Linked DNA regions of Longimicrobium terrae. Each later gene encodes a partner of the first gene's protein in a complex. Links are inferred from orthologs where the notes say so. Each region holds a gene or a part of one and is shown on either strand. Other genes may lie near its edges.

Region 1 (3,269 bases):
TGCCCGCCGCACTCGAAAGCGCGGCGGGCATGATCAACAACCCCGAGACAGATCAGCCGAGAGCGGCGATCTTGACGGTCAGGCGGCTCTTGGCGCGCGCGGCCTTGTTCGGGTGGATGATGCGCTTGCGGGCGGCGCGATCCAGCAGCGAAGCGGCCTCGCGGAACGCAGGAGTCGCATCGGCGGCAGTGGTGGCGGCGCGCACCTTCTTGAGCGCGGTGCGCAGACGCGAACGGAACTGACGATTGCGCTCGGCGCGGACCTCGTTGGTCCGCATCCGCTTCTCGGCGGACTTGACGTTCGGCAAGGTTTCTCTCTCCAACTGAATCGGGGCCGCCCGGCACCGATGTTCGTTCCGGGACACAAAACAGGAAGCCGAATATTATCCGGTGGTCCGGGGATTGTCAACCCCGGGCGCACGCGCGTTTTGACATCCCCGTGAACCCTGTATTAGCTTGGCGGGATGGAATCATTCGATCTGCAAGCCGTCGTACTGGCGCTGCCCATTCTGCTGCTGTCTCTGACGGCGCACGAGTTCGGGCACGCGTGGGTCGCCCTCAAGCAGGGTGACGACACGGCATACATGCTGGGCCGGGTCACCATGAACCCGGCCGCCCACGTGGACTGGATCGGCACCATCCTCTTCCCGGCGATCGCCATTGGAAGCGGAATGCCGCTGCTGGGCTGGGCCAAGCCGGTGCCCACCAATCCCCGCAAGTTCCGCGACTACCGCCGGGGCGACATCCTGGTGAGCCTCGCCGGGGTGGCCGCCAACGCCGTCCTGGCCATCGTATTCGCCCTGGCGCTCTGGATTCTCAGCGCCGCGACGCGGTCGTCCGGCGCCGCGGTCCCCGACATGGCGGTGACCGCCGGACGGATGTTCTTTTACGGCATCTTCGCCAACGTCGGCCTCATCATCTTCAACCTGCTCCCCATTCCGCCGCTGGACGGATCGCGGGTGCTGTACCACTACCTGCCCGCGCGCGCCGCGGCCGAGTACCGCAAGCTGTACCAGTACGGCTTCATCATCCTGTGGATCCTGGTGCTGACCCGCGCCCTGCGGTTCATGGGCCCGGTCATCTGGGAGCCCACCCGGCTGCTGCTGCTGCCCGCCGCGGGAGCCAACATCGGCCTGATCCAGTCCGTCCTGCAGAGCCTTTGACCGACACGGCGGCGGTCCCCGATCCGTTCTCGGTGGATCTGGAGCGGTTTCACGGGCCGCTGGACCTGCTGCTGCACCTGATCCGCAACCAGGACGTCGACATCTTCGACATCCCCATTTCGCGGATCACCGAGCAGTTTCTGGCGGCCATCCGCAACGTGGACCGGCTGGAGCTGGAAAGGGCGGGGGAGTTTCTGGAACTGGCGGCCACGCTGGTGCGCATCAAGGCCCAGATGCTCTTTCCCCGCCGCGGCGACGACGAAGAGGCCGAGGACCCTCGTGCGGACCTGGTGCGCCGCCTGCTGGAGTACGAGCACTTTCGCGACGCCGCCCGGGTGATGGAGCGCGCTGAGCGCGAGCGGGCGCGCATGTACGGCCGCGGCTTCGTGGAGGCGCGCCCGGCGCCGCGCCTGGCGGACCTGCCGCTGCATACGGAGTGGGACGAGGTGTGGACGGCCATCCGCCTGCTGGGCGAACGGCTGAACGCGCCCGAGACGATTCACCACGTGCGCGGGCGCGAGGTGAAGATGGAAGACAAGATGCACGAGATCCTGGCGATGCTGGACCGCTCGCGCCGGGTGGAGTTCGCGGAGGTGGTGGCGCCGTGGGGCACGCGCATCCACGCCGTCGCCTCTCTCCTGGCCTGCCTGGAGCTGGCCAAGCGCAGCGTGGTGGAGGTGCGGCAGACGGCGCCCTTCGCGGCGCTGTGGATCTACCGCGCCAAGGCGGAGTCGCAGCCGTGATCCGCGCCAGCCGTGTGATCGAGGCGCTCCTCTTCGCCAGCGAATCCCCGCTCGCGCCCGCCGACCTGGCCCGCGCGGACGAGGAGCTGGACGAGGAGGGCGTGGAGGCCGCCATCGCCGAACTGCGCGCGGAGTACGACCGCGAGGGGCGCGCGTTCACCGTGTTCGAGGTGGGCGGCGGGTATCAGCTGCTGACGCGGCCGGAGTTTGCGCCCGTGCTGGAGCGCTTTGACAGCGTGCCCACGGCGCAGCGGCTGAGCGGGCCGGCGCTGGAAACGCTCGCCATTCTGGCCTACCGCCAGCCCGTGGGGCGCGCGGAGGTGGAGGAAATCCGCGGCGTGGGCGCGGGCGGCGTCCTCAAGACGCTGCAGGAACGGGGTTTGATCGAGGTCGTGGGCCGCGGCGAGGGGCTGGGACGCCCCCTGCTGTACGGCACGACACAATTTTTTCTGGAGCATTTCGGCTTCCGGAGCCTGGCGGACCTTCCGCGCTCCGAGGAGCTGCCCGTGGTGCTTGCGCGCCGCGAACCTATCGAGGATTCAAATGAAGCAGCCGGGATTCGTTAAGCGCGGGGAACCGCTTCGGCTTCAGACTTTTCTGGCCCGCTCGGGCGTGGCGTCGCGCCGCGCGGCCGAGGAGATGGTGGACCACGGCCGCGTGCGGGTGAACGGCAAGACCGTCACCGTGCAGGGAATGCGGATCACCGCCGGAGTGGACAAGGTGGACGTGGACGGGGTGGAGGTAAAGGTGGCGCCCACCACGTGGGTGGCGCTGCACAAGCCCACGGGATACGTCACCACGCGCACCGATCCGTACGACCGCCGCACCGTCTACGATCTGCTGCCGGAAAAGTACCACGGCCTCTTTCACGTGGGCCGGCTGGACCGCGACAGCGAAGGGCTGCTGCTGCTGACCAACGACGGCGACCTGGCCAACCGCTTTCTGCACCCGCGCTACGGCATCACCAAGGAGTACGACGTGATCGCGACGGGAAAGCCGTCCGATGCGACGCTGCGCCAGCTGGTGGAGGGCGTGGAGCTGGATGACGGGTCCATGGCGACGGCGGAGTCCGCGCGGCTCATCGGGCCGGCGGGCAACGGGCTGTCGCGGCTGAAGCTGGTGCTCAAGGAAGGCAAGAAGCGCGAGGTCCGGCGGATGCTGGAGGTCGTCGGGCACCCGGTCAAGCGCCTGGTGCGCCGCCGCTTCGGGCCCATCGAGCTCGGCGAACTGCCGGAGGGCAAGTGGCGCGTGCTGGCGCTGGAAGAGCTGTCGCACGTGCGCGACGAGCCCGCCCAGCCCCGCGTCCGTCCGGACGCCGAGCCGCGCAAGGTGAAGTCGTCCGGATCGCGTACCGAGGTCGTCGA
Region 2 (4,452 bases), on another replicon or contig:
GCCCGAGGCCGCCGAAGCCACCGCCGCGGAGGGCGCACGACGCTTTCCCGAAGTCCAGTTCTTTGTCTTTCCCGAAGCGCTCCAGGGCCTCACGTACTGGCGGGTGATGGCGGGAATGGCGGGCGACACCACACAGGTTCGGGCGCTGCGCGACCGGCTACTGGCCGCCAAGCTGGTGGACCCCGAGGACGTGAGCGGCCCGTACGACCTAATCCAGTCGCGTCCGGTCACCTACGCCGTCGGCGACTTCGCCGACGCACCGCAGGCGCGCGCGCGTGTCGCGGAGCTGGCGCAGAAGGGGATTCCGTCCTACGTGACGCCCGTTCCGTTCTCCGACGGCACGGAGCGGTGGACGGTCTACGCCGGCGCCTACCGTGACACCGCGGCCGCCAAGGCCATGGGCACCATGCTGCAGCAGGCGCGCATCCCCGCCAGGGTGGTGCAGCGCACGGGCAGGCCCCCCGCCGCCCCCAAATGAAGCTCCGCTCCCTCCAGCTCCACGGCTTCAAGTCCTTCGCTGACAAGACGGTTCTGGAACTGCGCGACGGCGTTACCGCCATCGTGGGCTCCAACGGCTGCGGAAAATCCAACACCGCCGACGGCGTCCGCTGGGTGCTGGGCGAAACGCGCGCGGGAGCGCTCCGCTCCGGCAAGATGGAAGAGGTCATCTTCCAGGGCTCCTTCAAGCGCCGCCCCCTCAACTACGCCGAAGTCTCGCTCGTCTTCAGCAATGAGGACGGGTCCGTCGCCATTCCCCAGACGGAAATCGAGATCGCCCGCAAGGTGTTTCGCGAGGGCGGCAGCGAGTACTACCTCAACCGCCAGAGCTGCCGGCTGCGCGACATCCACGACCTGCTGCGCGATACGGGGCTGGGCTCCAACGCCTATTCCATCATCGAAAGCGGGATGATCGACGCCATTCTCAGCGAGCGGCCGGACGAGCGGCGCGCGATGTTCGAGGAAGCGGCGGGGATCGGGCGGTACAAGGACCGGCGCAAGGCGGCGCAGCGGCGGCTGGAGGCGGCGGAGGTGGATCTGTCGCGGCTGAGCGACCTCGTCGGCGAGGTGGAATCCAAGGTGCGCGCCCTTTCCCGCCAGCGGCGCAAGGCGCAGCGGCACCTGGAGCTGCAGGCACGGCGTCTGGATCTGGAGATGGCCATCGCGCGGGCGGAGGTGGATGCGCTCGACCGCTCCATCGCCGCGGCCACGGCCCGGCTGGTCGCGCTGGAGCAGGCGGGGCGCGAGGCGGGAACGGAGCGTACCACGGCGGAGGCCATCGTCGCCGAGCGGCGCATCGAGGCGGCGGAGCTCACCCGGCGCCGCGGCGAGGTGGCCGCGCGGCTGGATGAGGTGCGGCGCCGGCTCGACACGCGCGAACGCGAGATTCTCCTCGCGGACGAGCGCCGGTCGCACGCGGAGCTGCGCATCGCCCAACTCGTCCGCGAGCGCGGCGAACTGTCCGAGCGCGCGGAGCGGATGGCGGCGGACGCCACACGGCTGGAAGGGGAGCGCGCCCGCGGCGCGGCGCGGCTGGAGGGTGTCCGCGAGCGGCTGGAGGCGCGGCGGGAGGAGAACGAGGCCGTGCGCGCGACACTGGCTTCTCACCGGAGAGCCAGCGAGGAGGCCGCCGCCCGGGCCCGCGACCTCGCCCGCGAGACCGCCTCGGCGGAGGGCGAGCGCGCCGCGGCGGACCGGCGGCAGACGGAGGCGGCGGAGCGGATTGCGCGACTGACCGCGCAGGAGGCGCAGATTGCCGCCAGCCTGCGGGAGCTGGAGGCGCAGACGGAGCTGTGGTCCGGGCAGAGCGAGGTGCTGCGCGACCGGCTGAACGCGGCGCTCGACGCGGCGGAGCACGCGCGCGAAGAAGTCCGCGTCCTGCGCGGGCGCGAGGCCTCCGTCCGCGACGCCCTGCGCGCGGCGGATGACCGCCTGTCGCGCCTGTCCGCGCAGGTGTCCGCGCGCGAGGCGCTGGAGCGCAGCTACGAGGGCTTCAGCCCCGCGGTGAGCGCCATCATGGGTCAGACCGAACGCTTTCCCGGCGTCCTAGCCCCGCTCGCCGACTTCGTGCGCGCGACCACGGAGGACGCGGCGGTTTCCGGCGCGGTGGAGTCGTTCCTGGGCGCGCTGCTGCAGGCGCTGGTCGTGCGCGACCTGGCCGCCGCGCGCCGCGTGCGCCGCTGGTTCCGCGACGAGTGGGACGGCGGCGGCACGCTCCTCCTCCTTCCGCTGGACGCGCCCGGCGTGCGCGAGGCCGTCGGTGCGATCCACTCCGCGCGGCTGGGCGTGGCGGGGCACGGCGAGGCGGCGGCGTGGGTCGACACCTTCCTCGCCGGCCTGACGCTGGTCGCGGGAGAAGATCCGCTTCAGGCGTATCCGGACGGCTCGCGCGTGGACGGGCTTGGCGACACGGTGGATCCGCGCGGCGTCATTCGCCTGGGCGAGCCCGTTTCCGGCGAAGGCATCCTGGCCCGGCGCGAGGCGCTGGCCCGGCTGCGGGCGGAGGTGGAGGAGGCGCGGGCCGATCACGACCGCCTGGCCGCGGACCGTGCCGCCGCCGCGGAGCAGGCCGCGATCTCAGAAGAGCAGGCGCGCGAGGCGGAGGAGTACGTCCGGCGGATGGAAGGCGAACTGCGGCAGATGGATGCGGACGCGGCGGCGCACGGCCACCAGCAGGGCCGCATCCGCCGCGAGCGGGAAGAGGTGGGCGTCGCGCTGGGGAACGCGAACAAGCTGGCGCGGGAGACGGCGGAGCGCATCGCCGCGCTGGACGCGCGCCTGGCGGAGCTGCAGCGTACGTGGTCCGATGTCGCCGCCGCCGCGCTGGCCACGAGTTCCGCCCTCACCGAACTGGACACCGCGTGGGAAGCCGCGCGCGACGAGGAAAGCGAGCTGCGAGTCGCCGCCGCCCGCGCGGAGGGCGAGCTCAAGGAACTGGACCGCGCGCTCGGAGCGGCCACGCAGGGCGCGGCGGGTGCGCGGGGCCGCGGGCGCACGCTGGAGGCGGAGGCGGAGGAACTGCGCCGCTCGCTGGAGGGATTGTCCGGCGTCCGCGACCGCGCGGGCGGCGAAGTCCAGGGACTGTTCGCGGACCGCGACCGCGAAGCCGCCGCCCTGGCCAACCTCGACACGCGCTTGGGCGAGCTGGACGTGGAGGTGTCGCGGGCGGAGGAGCGGGCGCGCGTTTCCCGCCGGCGCGAGACCGAAGCGGCGGAAGAGCGGCACCGTCTGGAACTGGAGCGCGCGGAGCAGGAAAGCCGCCGCGTCCGCGCGAGCGAGCGGGTGGAGGCGGAGTGGGGCCGCCCGTGGGAGGTGCTGCTGACCCAGGCCGCGCCGGTGGAGGAGGGCACGCCGGACGCGTGGCGCGCGGAGGTGCGCGAGGTGGCGCAGGCGGTGGACGCGCTGGGCCCCATCAACATGCTCGCCGTGCAGGAGCACGAGGAAGAGGACCGGCGGCTGAAGTTCCTGCTGGAGCAGCAGAGCGACCTCACCCGCGCGCGAGACGACCTTTCCAGTGCCATCCGGCAGATCAACCGCACGGCAAAGGAGGTGTTCATGGGCACCTTCAACGTCGTGCGCGAGAACTTTCACCGCACCTTTCAGTCGCTCTTTCAGGGCGGCGAGGCAGACGTGTGGCTGGCCGATCCGGACGATCCGCTGGAGTCGCCCATCGAGATCCACGCCTCGCCGCGCGGCAAGAAGACGCAGCGCATCCACCTGCTCTCCGGCGGGGAGCGCACGCTGACGGCGCTGTCGCTCCTCTTCGCCATCTACCTGGTCAAGCCGTCGCCGTTCTGCCTGTTCGACGAGGTGGACGCGCCGCTGGACGAGAGCAACGTGGGCCGCTTCATCCAGCTGCTGAACGACTTCAAGGCGCAGACGCAGTTCATCGTCATCACCCACAATCCCCGCACGATGGAAGCGGCGGACTGGATCTACGGCGTGACGATGGAGGAGCCCGGCGTGTCGACCATCGTGGGCGTGGAACTGGAGGGTGCGTGGCCGTTCGGCGAGAGGGTCGCATAAAAGAGCAGTGCCCGGTGCGCATCCAGCCTGAGTGGCACACGATCATGCGCGGAGCGTCTTTGCGGACGTCGTGCTTGATCCTGAGCACTTGCTTCTGTCGCTTCCGTCCTCTCCGCCGTTCCTTTGCCGCCACCTACCGCATTAAGCTTGTGCTTGTGCCCCCACGTTGCTAGACTCTGTGGCCCCGGATTGGTAGATTCATCCCCGCAGCTCCGCTCTCCCCAGAAGGAATCCAGACCCATGCTGGTGGTCATGAGACATGATGCGACGGCGGCCGAGATCGACGCCGTCGTCCGCACGATAAACGAACTCGGATACGAGGCGCGCCCCATCCCCGGAAAGATGCGCACCGCCATCGGCCTGATCGGCAACGATGGCAAGGTGAACGCCGACCGGATCGAGGCGCTCAACGGCGTGCTGGAGATCATT

Evidence for each region.
Region 2: the proteins of HNQ61_RS05650 (region 1) and smc are in contact, whole or in part, in a crystal structure (PDB 3ZGX), measured with the Bacillus subtilis proteins. The link is inferred for Longimicrobium terrae from one-to-one orthologs.

Annotation. Positions count from the first base shown.
Region 1 is NZ_JACHIA010000002.1:540,511-543,779, forward strand. Bases 66-3,031 are described here. They hold HNQ61_RS05650 (segregation and condensation protein A), read left to right. Parts: upstream 66-1,158; coding sequence 1,159-1,905; downstream 1,906-3,031. Other genes in these bases: rpsT (30S ribosomal protein S20), read right to left, coding at 66-307; HNQ61_RS05645 (site-2 protease family protein), read left to right, coding at 464-1,162; scpB (SMC-Scp complex subunit ScpB), read left to right, coding at 1,902-2,471; HNQ61_RS05660 (pseudouridine synthase), read left to right, coding at 2,449-3,031. Outside these bases: more of rpsT, read right to left, coding at 53-65; more of HNQ61_RS05660, read left to right, coding at 3,032-3,269. UniProt on the Bacillus subtilis protein: Participates in chromosomal partition during cell division. May act via the formation of a condensin-like complex containing Smc and ScpB that pull DNA away from mid-cell into both cell halves.
Region 2 is NZ_JACHIA010000004.1:4,762-9,213, forward strand. The notes cover bases 75-4,223. They hold smc (chromosome segregation protein SMC), read left to right. Parts: upstream 75-474; coding sequence 475-4,023; downstream 4,024-4,223. Other genes in these bases: HNQ61_RS08855 (SPOR domain-containing protein), read left to right, coding at 75-478. Also shown: more of HNQ61_RS08855, read left to right, coding at 1-74; aroF (3-deoxy-7-phosphoheptulonate synthase), read left to right, coding at 4,264-4,452. UniProt on the Bacillus subtilis protein: Required for chromosome condensation and partitioning.